3 regions of the Blautia liquoris genome follow, and region 2 is predicted to be linked to each of the others. Evidence: riboswitches for the same ligand, from Rfam matches in the RefSeq annotation. Region 2 holds a riboswitch; each other region holds the start of a gene.

Region 1 (3,284 bases), 1.5 Mb from region 2:
TGTGCTAGACTAAAATAATAACAAACAATTACCGGTCTTAAGTTCCTGGTGCTATGTGCGATTGGGTACAGGCGTCAGGCCAAGAGGGAACAAGGTTAGAATCCTTGGCAGTCGTGCTACTGTATGCGCGTAATTTCTCCATATACCATTGTACACATTTTAAAATTGTATGAGAAGGGGAGAGATGGGATTGCGTAAGCCAGGAGACCTGCTTAAAGCTGTTGCCAATTATTACACGCAATGATAAATGGAGTGGGAAATTGTCGTTCTTTTTGTACCCTTTTTATAAAGAGAAATTTCCTATTTATCATGCGCATACTGCGGCAGCGAAGGTAATCGTTAAGATAGCTCTATTTTCTTGTGATTGAAAGCTGAGGTGCAGTGTGATGCTGCATCTTTTTATTATATTGGAAATCTGGTTTTCCATATAATAAAGCCCCTCTGGGGTGTACATATACTTGTGTTACTGTGGGAGGTGATATATTGGGTGAAAGGGTTTCCGTTTGGAGGAAGGCGGAATCCGGGTATACGTTTACAAAAGCACAGGGAAAAGCAATCGAAAAACAAAAAGAATGGACGGCAGATCCGAATTGTCGTGCGATTGGTGAGGGAGCTTTTCAAAATAACAACAAATTACGGCGGGTCATTTTGCCCGAACATGTGAAAGAGGTGGGTGCCCAAAGCTTTGAAAACACGGCACTTCGGAATGTGGAGATGCAGGGAATCGTGTTCGTCAGGAAGGAAGCGTTTTCCAACTGTACCAGACTTAGCCAGGTGCACATTCCCGGAACAGCCAATTTCATAGGCAAACGGGCATTTGCACAGTGCCGGCGTCTGGAGCAGGTTCAATTTGAGCGGGGAAGTCTCTATCAGGAGATTAAGACGGAGACCTTCGCAGGCTGTTCCCATCTGAATTCCATAGTCCTTCCAGATGGGATTACAAGAATCGAACGGCGGGCATTTTACAAATGTACGGCACTAGAGGAGATGAAGTTTCCGACCGGTCTGAAAGAGATTGGCATGGAAGCGTTCTATCAGACGGCATTAAAAGAGCTGATACTGCCGGAGGGGTTGGTAAGGATTGGGGACAGCGCATTCTTAAAATGCAACCAGCTGGAATACGTGCAGATTCCTGACCATGTAAAAGTGATTGAAAAGTGGGCGTTCCACGGTTGTAACCGGCTGAAAGTTCTGGAGATTCCAGGAGATCCGGTAGAAATTGGACCTTGGGTCATCAATAAGGCAGCCAGAATCCGTTGCAGGAAGGGTGGAAAAGTAGACGGTTATTGCCGGAAATCCGGATTTCAGGTAGAATACCTATAGAAGAGAGGAGGGAAAGAAATAATATGTTAAATATTGACAAACCAGATATATAAGATTATACTATAGTTATAAAAGAAAACTGAATATTGAGAAATTTTTGTGGTCAGAGCATACGCTCTGTTTAAAGGAATCCGGTGAGAATCCGGAACAGTTATCCCTGCTGTATGGGGGACGAAAGAAAGCAAGATGCCACTGGAGGATATCCGGGAAGGTGCTTTTGAGTAGGAGGAACCCAAGTCAGAATACGAACACAAAATTCCCAGATGCTACGTCCATAGGCAGAATGGAGGTGTATTTTTTGTACACTCCGATAAGTATTATCGATTATAGTGGGACAGGCGCCGTCCCAGTATGATAGGAACTTTTACGTTAGTAATACTTAACCCGCTTGGAAAAGCGGAGAAAGGAGTAACAATGAGGTTAAAGAATTTAGTTAAGAGGATGGTTGGAGTTGTTCTGGCAATGGTGATGGTATTCTCCATGAGCATGAGTGTGTTCGCGGCACCCAGTGGTACGGTGGATGTAACCATTATAAACAAAGGTAGTACAGTAGCTGAACAAACGGTATCAATCAGCGCTATTCAGGCTGAAGTAGGAACTGACGGACACTATTACACCACAACACCATACACGGATTATGACACAGAGGGGGTCAAGGTTCCGACAGTGGCAGATGCCTTGATTAAGGCATACGCAATGGAAAATAGTTTGAATGCTTTGACTCTCGCAACCTATACTCCCGGTGGTTCATCCACATCGTATGCTATAAGCTATGACTGGGATTTACATCCATATGTTGGGAATCCCGGAATATACTTCTTGTACTTTGATTGGGTTACAACAGCTAACGAAAGCTTTGTGGACAATGGTGATGGCACGACGACTTATACAGGTGATACCTGGATTTTAGATGTTGATGGTAATGAGAGCTCATTATATGCAAGCAATATTGACTTGAGTACGGTGAGTGAGGTTGTATTTGAATATAAGCAAGTTTCTTATACATATCCCAACTCATAAACACTACCTGAGAATCACTGCATTGCTAAAGTTTAATATTTTATAAGAAACACATCGGAGAGGCGTTTAATCGTCTCTCCGATTTTAAAGGAGAAGAGATATGAAAAAAATCAGACAAATTGTGGCGTATTTATGCGCACTTATTTTAATTGCGTCTTCCCTTGTCCCGGCTCAGACGGTGAGTGCTGCCCCGGAGCAGGCCGGAGTAAAGGGCACTTCAACAGATATTGAAGAATTATCCGTTGGTATGGGGAGTTGGTCAAATGTATTCGATCAGAATCTGAATATGTATTCGGCGGAGCAGATTGCGGATAATCTTTTTTATATATGTATGCCGAATCAGGGTACTAACGGTGTAAGATTCACCGGTGTGTTAAGTTCTTCCAGCGCTGAATTAACGGTTACAGATATTGCTGATCCAGCTAATGAGAGGGGGAGAAATACGGCGGTTGAGTATGACTATGGATACAGGCCGATAGAAAATGGAGCGATGGTCGGAAAAAGAATTGAACCAGAGGATGTGGAAGGAAAACGTCCGTTCCATACACTGGAAATGATTCCGCCGGCAGGAGATGGCAAAGCTATGATGTACCTTCCCCTTGGAAGCGGTTGCTATCGGTTGACGGTTACGGATGGCGAACAGATCAAAGATTATTATGTGATTCTGAGTCTTAGAGCTAAAACCAAATCCAGTGTACCCTATGCAAATATGCCAGATGAAATTAGGCTATTGGATAAAGATTACAAAGAATTGGATGAAACATATCAGTATGCTAAAGGCATAACAGACTGGTATAACACGTCTGTTACATGGGGATTCTGTGGATGGCCTGAGAAAGCCATTATTCCGGACAAAATTCCGTCTGTCAGACTGAAGCTTTCAAGGGAAAACCTCAGTACAAGCGATGCGTATTATGAAAAGCCCAGGACTGAGAAGCCGG
Region 2 (3,284 bases):
CAGAGACAGCAGAAGCCATTTCATCTTCTGCACGTCAACACCAGATGTCTGAGCCTGCTCATCTCCTAAGGTCATGATATCCATCTGTCTGGAACAGTTCATAGCAATAAGAGTACCTGTCAGTACAAAAGGCAGAATCATCCAGAAATCACGTGGCGTTCTCATGGAGAAGCTCCCCATCTGCCAGAAGACCAGACGCTGCATGTTTTCTTGTGAAACGGACATCAGAATTGTGATCATGGCATTGGCAAACATGGAAAAAGCCATTCCAGTCAGGATAATAGAGTTATTGTGTAGTCCCCTGTCAACCTTTACTGCGACAGCGAGAGAAAGGAAGACGGTGATGATACCTGCTGTCAGCCCGAATACAGGCAGTGTCAGAAACCCAAGAAATGAGAGGTTTAAGACAATCACAAAACTTGCTCCAAGCGCAGCCCCGGAAGAAACTCCCAAGGTAAATGAAGACGCCAGGGGGTTTTGCAGCACAGACTGCATCATGACACCACTTACAGCAAGCCCTCCACCAGAGACAAATGCAAGTAATGCACGTGGGATCCGAGTTTTCAGCAAGATGGAGATTATGGTGTCTTCCACAGGAGCCTGGAACTTTATATGGAATAACTGACCGACAATTACTTTTAAGGTGTCCTGTGGAGCTATAGAAACGCTTCCGATTCCTACAGCAGCAATTAAGGATAAGATGCATAAAAGAATCAGGATGATAAATTTTTTAATATTCTTCATGGTTATTTAAAAGAATCAGGATAAAGTACTTTTGCCATCTGTTCTATGGCAGTTACAACATGTGCGTTTGGCTGTGAGCTTGCATTAGGATCTATGAGAAATACCTGTTTGTTTTTCACCGCATTAATAGCGTCCCAGCCATTGCGATTGAAAATGTCCGACACAGGATCATCCATATAATCGATATTGGTAAAAATGATATCCGGATTTTTATCCAGTACAGATTCCTCAGAGACAGAAACCCAGCCGTCCTGATCTGAAAAGATATTTTTGGCTCCCAGCATTTCTATGATTTCATTCAGATAAGTTCCGTTTCCTATACTCACCAGGTTTGGGGATTCACCGATTTCAAAATAAACTGTTTTAGCCGGTGCATCTTTATCTACTTTATTTTGAAGGTCATTAATTTTTGATTCCATATCTGCTACAAGTTTTTTTGCGCTTTTTTCCGTTTTTGTAACTTGTCCAATAAAAAGAATATCTTTTTTTATATCATCCAGACTGGAAGCGGAAGGGATTGATGTCATCAAAAGACCTAAATCTGTAATGGGCTTAAAGGGATCTTCGCCGCCTGATTTACTCATTCCGGTAGTAAAAATGATATCTGGTTTTAAAGATGAGATACTTTCCACATCTGGGGCCATAATATCGTAAGCCGGCAGGCTCTGATCTACCCCGTCAATGGGAAGAGAGTACTTGTCGACAGCGACAAGCTTGTCCGCTAAACCCAAATCGACGATTGTCTGTGTGATTGCAGGTGCCATCGAGATGATTTTGTCGGAATGTTCTGGTAATACAAAGTCATTTCCCTCACGGTCTTTGATAGTCTTTTCTTCTTTTGCAGTGGAAGCAGACTGACTGGTCTGTGAAGTTGAAGAGCTACGATTGGATCTTGATGCAGCCTCGTTGCCTGCGCAGGCAGAAGTTGTTAATACCATGACTGAAGATAAAAAGACAAGCAGGTATTTTCTGAATTTGTTTTTCATTTGTTGTTTCCTCCTGTTAATGATAAAATCGGTGGTATAAAGCAATATAAAAAACTCCAGCAAAAGCCGGAGTTTCAATATTCAATCAAATTACAAGATAACAATTATGGTGTATGCTGTTGAATTATCATAAACTCCATGACCTGTGAAATTTAATGAAAACAGGCTATTGGCAGGTCTTTCGACTTAGATATCAACACATATACTCGCCTTCCCAAGAGATATAATCCCCCAGTGGCCGTTAAAATCTGAGATATGCTCCATCCATACGGCAGCAGGACTGTTCAGGATTCTCACCCGATTCCCCAAATCCAATAACTATAACTTGTATTACACCATATTTTTATCCGAATGTCAATCATAGCTGAGCGGTTTTAGGCATTATTTTTTATACAAGATCCTTATGGAGTTCAGAACACAGAGGATCGTCACGCCGGTATCCGCAAAGACTGCCATCCACATATTTGCGAATCCAAAAAGTCCGAGGGCCATAACCAGAATTTTCACAGCCAGGGCAAACACCACATTCTGTTTGGAGATGCGGTTGGAAACCCGGGCAATATGAAGAGATTCAGGAATTGCTTCCATGCTTGAGGTCATGAATACGACATCTGCAGCTTCAATCGCAGCATCTGCACCGCTGCCCATAGCAGCACCGACATCGGCGCCTGCGAGAACGGGTGCATCGTTGATCCCGTCTCCGATAAACATAACGGCACCGTTTTCATCGCGAATCTGGGCGAGCTTTGTAACTTTATCCTGGGGAAGCAGCCTTGCATATACTTGTTCAATACCTGTTTCCCCCGCAACGGCATTGGCACTGTCTGTCTCATCTCCGGTGAGCATAGCAGTTTTAATTCCGAGATTTTGCAGTGCGGAAACCGCGGATCTGGCGTCGTCCTTGATAGTATCTGAGATCATAAGTCTTCCAATATATATGCCGTCCAGGGCGACAAATACCTCAGTTCCATAGGATGGGGCGTTGAACGGAGTTTTAATATGAAACTGATCCATAAGCTTCTTATTTCCGCAGATAACTTTTCCCTGTGCAAGAACAGCAAGGACCCCGTGTCCGGCGAGTTCCTCCACAGATTTTGGTTCTGTAATCTCAAGACCTTTTTCTTTTGCTGCAGATACGATACTATGAGCAATTGGATGCGTGGATGTTGATTCCGCAGATGCACATAAAGTGAGAAGTTCTTCCGAGGTAATACCCTTTTCAGGCACTGTCTGCTGGAGGATGAAATTTCCCTTGGTAATCGTTCCTGTCTTATCCATCACAACGGTTTTTATATTATTCATCGCCTCGAGGGACACTCCCCCTTTGAATAAGATGCCTTTTTTGGAGCCGGCACCGATCCCTGAGAAAAATGCCAGTGGCACACTTAATACCAGAGCACAGGGACAGCTGATTACCAGAAATGTGAGTGCTGTATAAACCCAGTGGGACCAATTCCCGGTGATGAGGGAAGGAATAATTGCGGTTCCGGCAGCGAGTAAAACGACAATTGGCGTGTAATATCTTGCAAAACGTGAGATAAATCTTTCGATTTG
Region 3 (3,284 bases), 830 kb from region 2:
AGCTTTCGAAGCTGGGTCAGAATATCGGTCATCGGTGTATTCAAAGACAGAAAATAGAGGCAGGACACACTGGCAAGAGCTGTCAGTATCAGAGAAATTCCCTGGTGAAGTCCTGCATGGCTTCCGGTGATGAAGTAACTTCCGATGGGTATGGCATAAGCATCCAGTGGGGTCCTGCTGATATTTACAAGGATTGCGATGGTAGACAGGAGAAGAAAGGCCAGAGGAATTCCCATAAGCCTGAGAAACCGGCGCATAAGAACTCCTCCGCGGCAGACACAAAGCCAGGTGTTGACACCGATCACAATGCAGGAGATTAGTGCGGAACGGCTGATGATGCATAAAATAAGTGTGGTGATGCTGTATGCAAGTTTTACCCCCGCGTTGACATATCGAAGTTTTGACTGATAACAAAGTTTATCAATAATCATAGTCTGCCCCTTTCCATGGTAATTACAGATCCTGATCTTCTTTGCCCAGCTTTTTGCGCTCCACAAGACGGCCCATGCAGTATGCGATGATGCCGACACCGATTCCGGTCTGGAGACAGAATAAAAGACTTTCTACTTCACCTGGGAGTTCACCACCGATAATTTTTTCAAGAATCGGCTCAGCCCATGGCTCATAGCTGCTGTCAACTTCTGCCACTACTTCGCTTCCGGCATCATCAGATCCGCCGAACTCGGCGCCTTTTAAAGCAAACAGTGGAACGAATGCGATCAGTATGGCCACAATCAGCAGAATCACTACAAGTTTGGTATTTTTTTTCTCTTTCATCAGATTAAGCCTCCTTCATAAAACCGATGGATTTCAGTTCTTTTTTCGCATATGTTTCCAGGCCGATGATGATCAGGACGGTGATGATTCCTTCGAGGATCGCAAGCGGGACCTGGGTAGGTGCGAAAACAGCCAAAAATTTCACAGCGGATGCCGGGACGCCTCCGGCCTCTGACGGATGAGCCAGTGCCAGCTGGAAAGCTGTAATACAGTATGTAAAGAGATCCCCTAAAGTGGCTGCAAGGAAGATGGAGACCAGCTTATTGACTTTGAGTTTCATGCAAAGCTTATAGATTCCATAAGAGAGGAACGGTCCTGCGATTGCCATGGAGAACGTGTTGGCACCGAGTGTTGTAAGGCCTCCGTGTGCCAGAAGAATTGCCTGGAACACAAGTACGATGATTCCCAGTATGCTGACAGCGGCAGGTCCGAAAAGAATCGCTCCGAGGCCCGTTCCGGTCATGTGAGAGCAGCTTCCGGTTACAGACGGAATCTTCAGTGATGATATCACGAAGATGAAAGCTCCGGCCATTGCCAGAATTGTAAGGGCACGCCGATTGGTATTCAGCGTATTTTTGATGGAAAAAAATCCTGCAACAAAGAAAGGAATACAGATAACCCCCCATACAATACAATAGACCGGGGGAAGGTATCCTTCCATAATGTGCATCGCATTCGCAGCCGGTATGATACCAAAGCTGATCGCCAGTGCGGCAGCAAGCGCCACAAGTTTCTTTTGTTTCTTGTTCATAATTACTCCTTTCATTTTTACGTATACCCCCCTATTATCTTTTTGTGCATGAAAAAAACGCCTCATCATGCTTCCGTTTTTATATTATGAAGGGCGTACAGACGGCCGGGTATACAAAAAAGCCGCCTTACGAGATGCCATCACTCGTGACACCGCGTAAATCTCATACAAAAGGCAGGTCTTCTGGCTTAAGTCATATCATCTGTCTCCTTCCCGGTTACCCAGTGGATCTATTGACAGGATACTTTGCGCATGAGCGCAAAGGACTATCACAGCGGCGTGACCGCGGGGGAATCATACCCCTACTTCCCTATTATCCTATGAAAATGAAAAACACAGGCTCCTTTTGCATTCAATTGTAACAAAATTATAAAGCTTATATGAGTAAAAGTCAATGTGAAATATACAAGAGCTCAAAGTTGTGAGCTCCATGTTTGCATGAAAATGCATAAGTAAATTTCGCAAAAGAGAGAAAAGAGAGTTTAGAATTTAAACAAAGTGTGTTATGATAAGTGCTGTAAATACGATGGAGGAATTGAAGATGAGTGTACAAATGGTCGGCATTGATTATCATCGCGCCGATGTGGATATACGAGCTGCTTTTTCATTTACGAAAAAAAATGCCGGTGAGGCCATGAAATATCTGACAGAAAAGTCCGTAGTATCCGGATGCGTGATTATATCTACCTGCAACCGCATGGAGTTGTGGGTTAATACAGCACAAGACGAGTGCATCTCTCTGGCAGATGAATTGTGTGAATTAAAGGGAGTATCAAGAAAAGAGTATGACTGCTATTTTGAACAGCGCAGTGGGGATAACGCAATAAGACACCTCTTTCGTCTGGCCTGTGGCTTGGATTCCATGATCCTTGCAGAAGATCAGATTGTGTCACAGGTGAAAGACGCTCTATCTATTGCGAGAGAAAATTACTGCACAGATAATGTACTCGAGGTGCTTTTCAGGAAAGCAGTGACTGCTGCCAAAAAGGTGAAAAGCAGAGTGACTTTTACCCATGGAAATGCAACAGCAGTAAGTCGTGCGGTGGATATGTTGAAATCTCAGGGATACCATTTTAAGAACAAGCGCTGCATGGTTATCGGAAATGGCGAGATGGGCAGAATTTCGGCCTCGACATTAAGAGAGGAAGGTGCCGCCGTCACGGTTACTGTGCGTCAGTACAGAAGCGGAGTGGTACAGATTCCTGCCGGCTGCAATAGAATTAATTACGGCGAGAGGATGGAACTTTTGCCCCGATGCGATCTGGTGGTGAGCGCTACAGCGAGCCCGAATTACACAATACGAAGGGAACTATTTGATCAGAATGGGAAGATGGATCATCCGATTTATGTCATTGATCTTGCGGTTCCGCGGGACGTTGAGCCAGAAGTGGGAGAGATTGAGAATATTACATTATATGACATCGATGATTTCAAGATTACTGCACAGGATGCAAACCGTGAGGCAATCATTCGGGCAGAGAAGATTCTGGATGAGGAGATGGAAGATTTCTTTAACTGGTATAACTGCAGAGATCTGATTCCAAGAATACAGAAACTGCAGGAAGAGGCAGTCAAAGACCTGAACCTTCGGATCAGCAAAAAAATGCATAAATCATCCCTTGAGGAGATAGAACAACAGCTTCTGCTGGAGCAGATTGATGTCTCTGCAGGAAAAGTTGTGGGTAAGATGATGTTCGGACTTCGTGATCATCTTGAAAATGATTGTTTCCGGGAATGTCTGGACGGACTGGAGAAA

What was found. A riboswitch is a leader RNA that binds a small molecule or an ion and turns the genes downstream of it on or off. The one in region 2 is predicted to bind cobalamin.
Region 1: linked by a shared signal. The riboswitch ahead of INP51_RS08470 (hypothetical protein) and the one ahead of INP51_RS15460 (ABC transporter substrate-binding protein) in region 2 are both predicted to bind cobalamin.
Region 3: linked by a shared signal. The riboswitch ahead of INP51_RS03235 (energy-coupling factor ABC transporter permease) and the one ahead of INP51_RS15460 (ABC transporter substrate-binding protein) in region 2 are both predicted to bind cobalamin.

Annotation. Positions count from the first base shown of each region.
Region 1 is NZ_CP063304.1:1,844,101-1,847,384, reverse strand. Features, by position in the region: cobalamin riboswitch at 23-230, shown strand; gene INP51_RS08475 (leucine-rich repeat domain-containing protein) at 484-1,323, shown strand; cobalamin riboswitch at 1,406-1,591, shown strand; gene INP51_RS08470 (hypothetical protein) at 1,738-2,343, shown strand; gene INP51_RS08465 (coiled-coil domain-containing protein) at 2,444-3,284, shown strand, end outside.
Region 2 is NZ_CP063304.1:3,389,982-3,393,265, reverse strand. Features, by position in the region: gene INP51_RS15465 (FecCD family ABC transporter permease) at 1-744, opposite strand, end outside; gene INP51_RS15460 (ABC transporter substrate-binding protein) at 747-1,730, opposite strand; cobalamin riboswitch at 1,885-2,085, opposite strand; gene INP51_RS15455 (heavy metal translocating P-type ATPase) at 2,112-3,284, opposite strand, start outside.
Region 3 is NZ_CP063304.1:705,339-708,622, forward strand. Features, by position in the region: gene cbiQ (cobalt ECF transporter T component CbiQ) at 1-431, opposite strand, end outside; gene INP51_RS03230 (energy-coupling factor ABC transporter substrate-binding protein) at 454-777, opposite strand; gene INP51_RS03235 (energy-coupling factor ABC transporter permease) at 782-1,528, opposite strand; cobalamin riboswitch at 1,685-1,890, opposite strand; gene hemA (glutamyl-tRNA reductase) at 2,070-3,284, shown strand, end outside.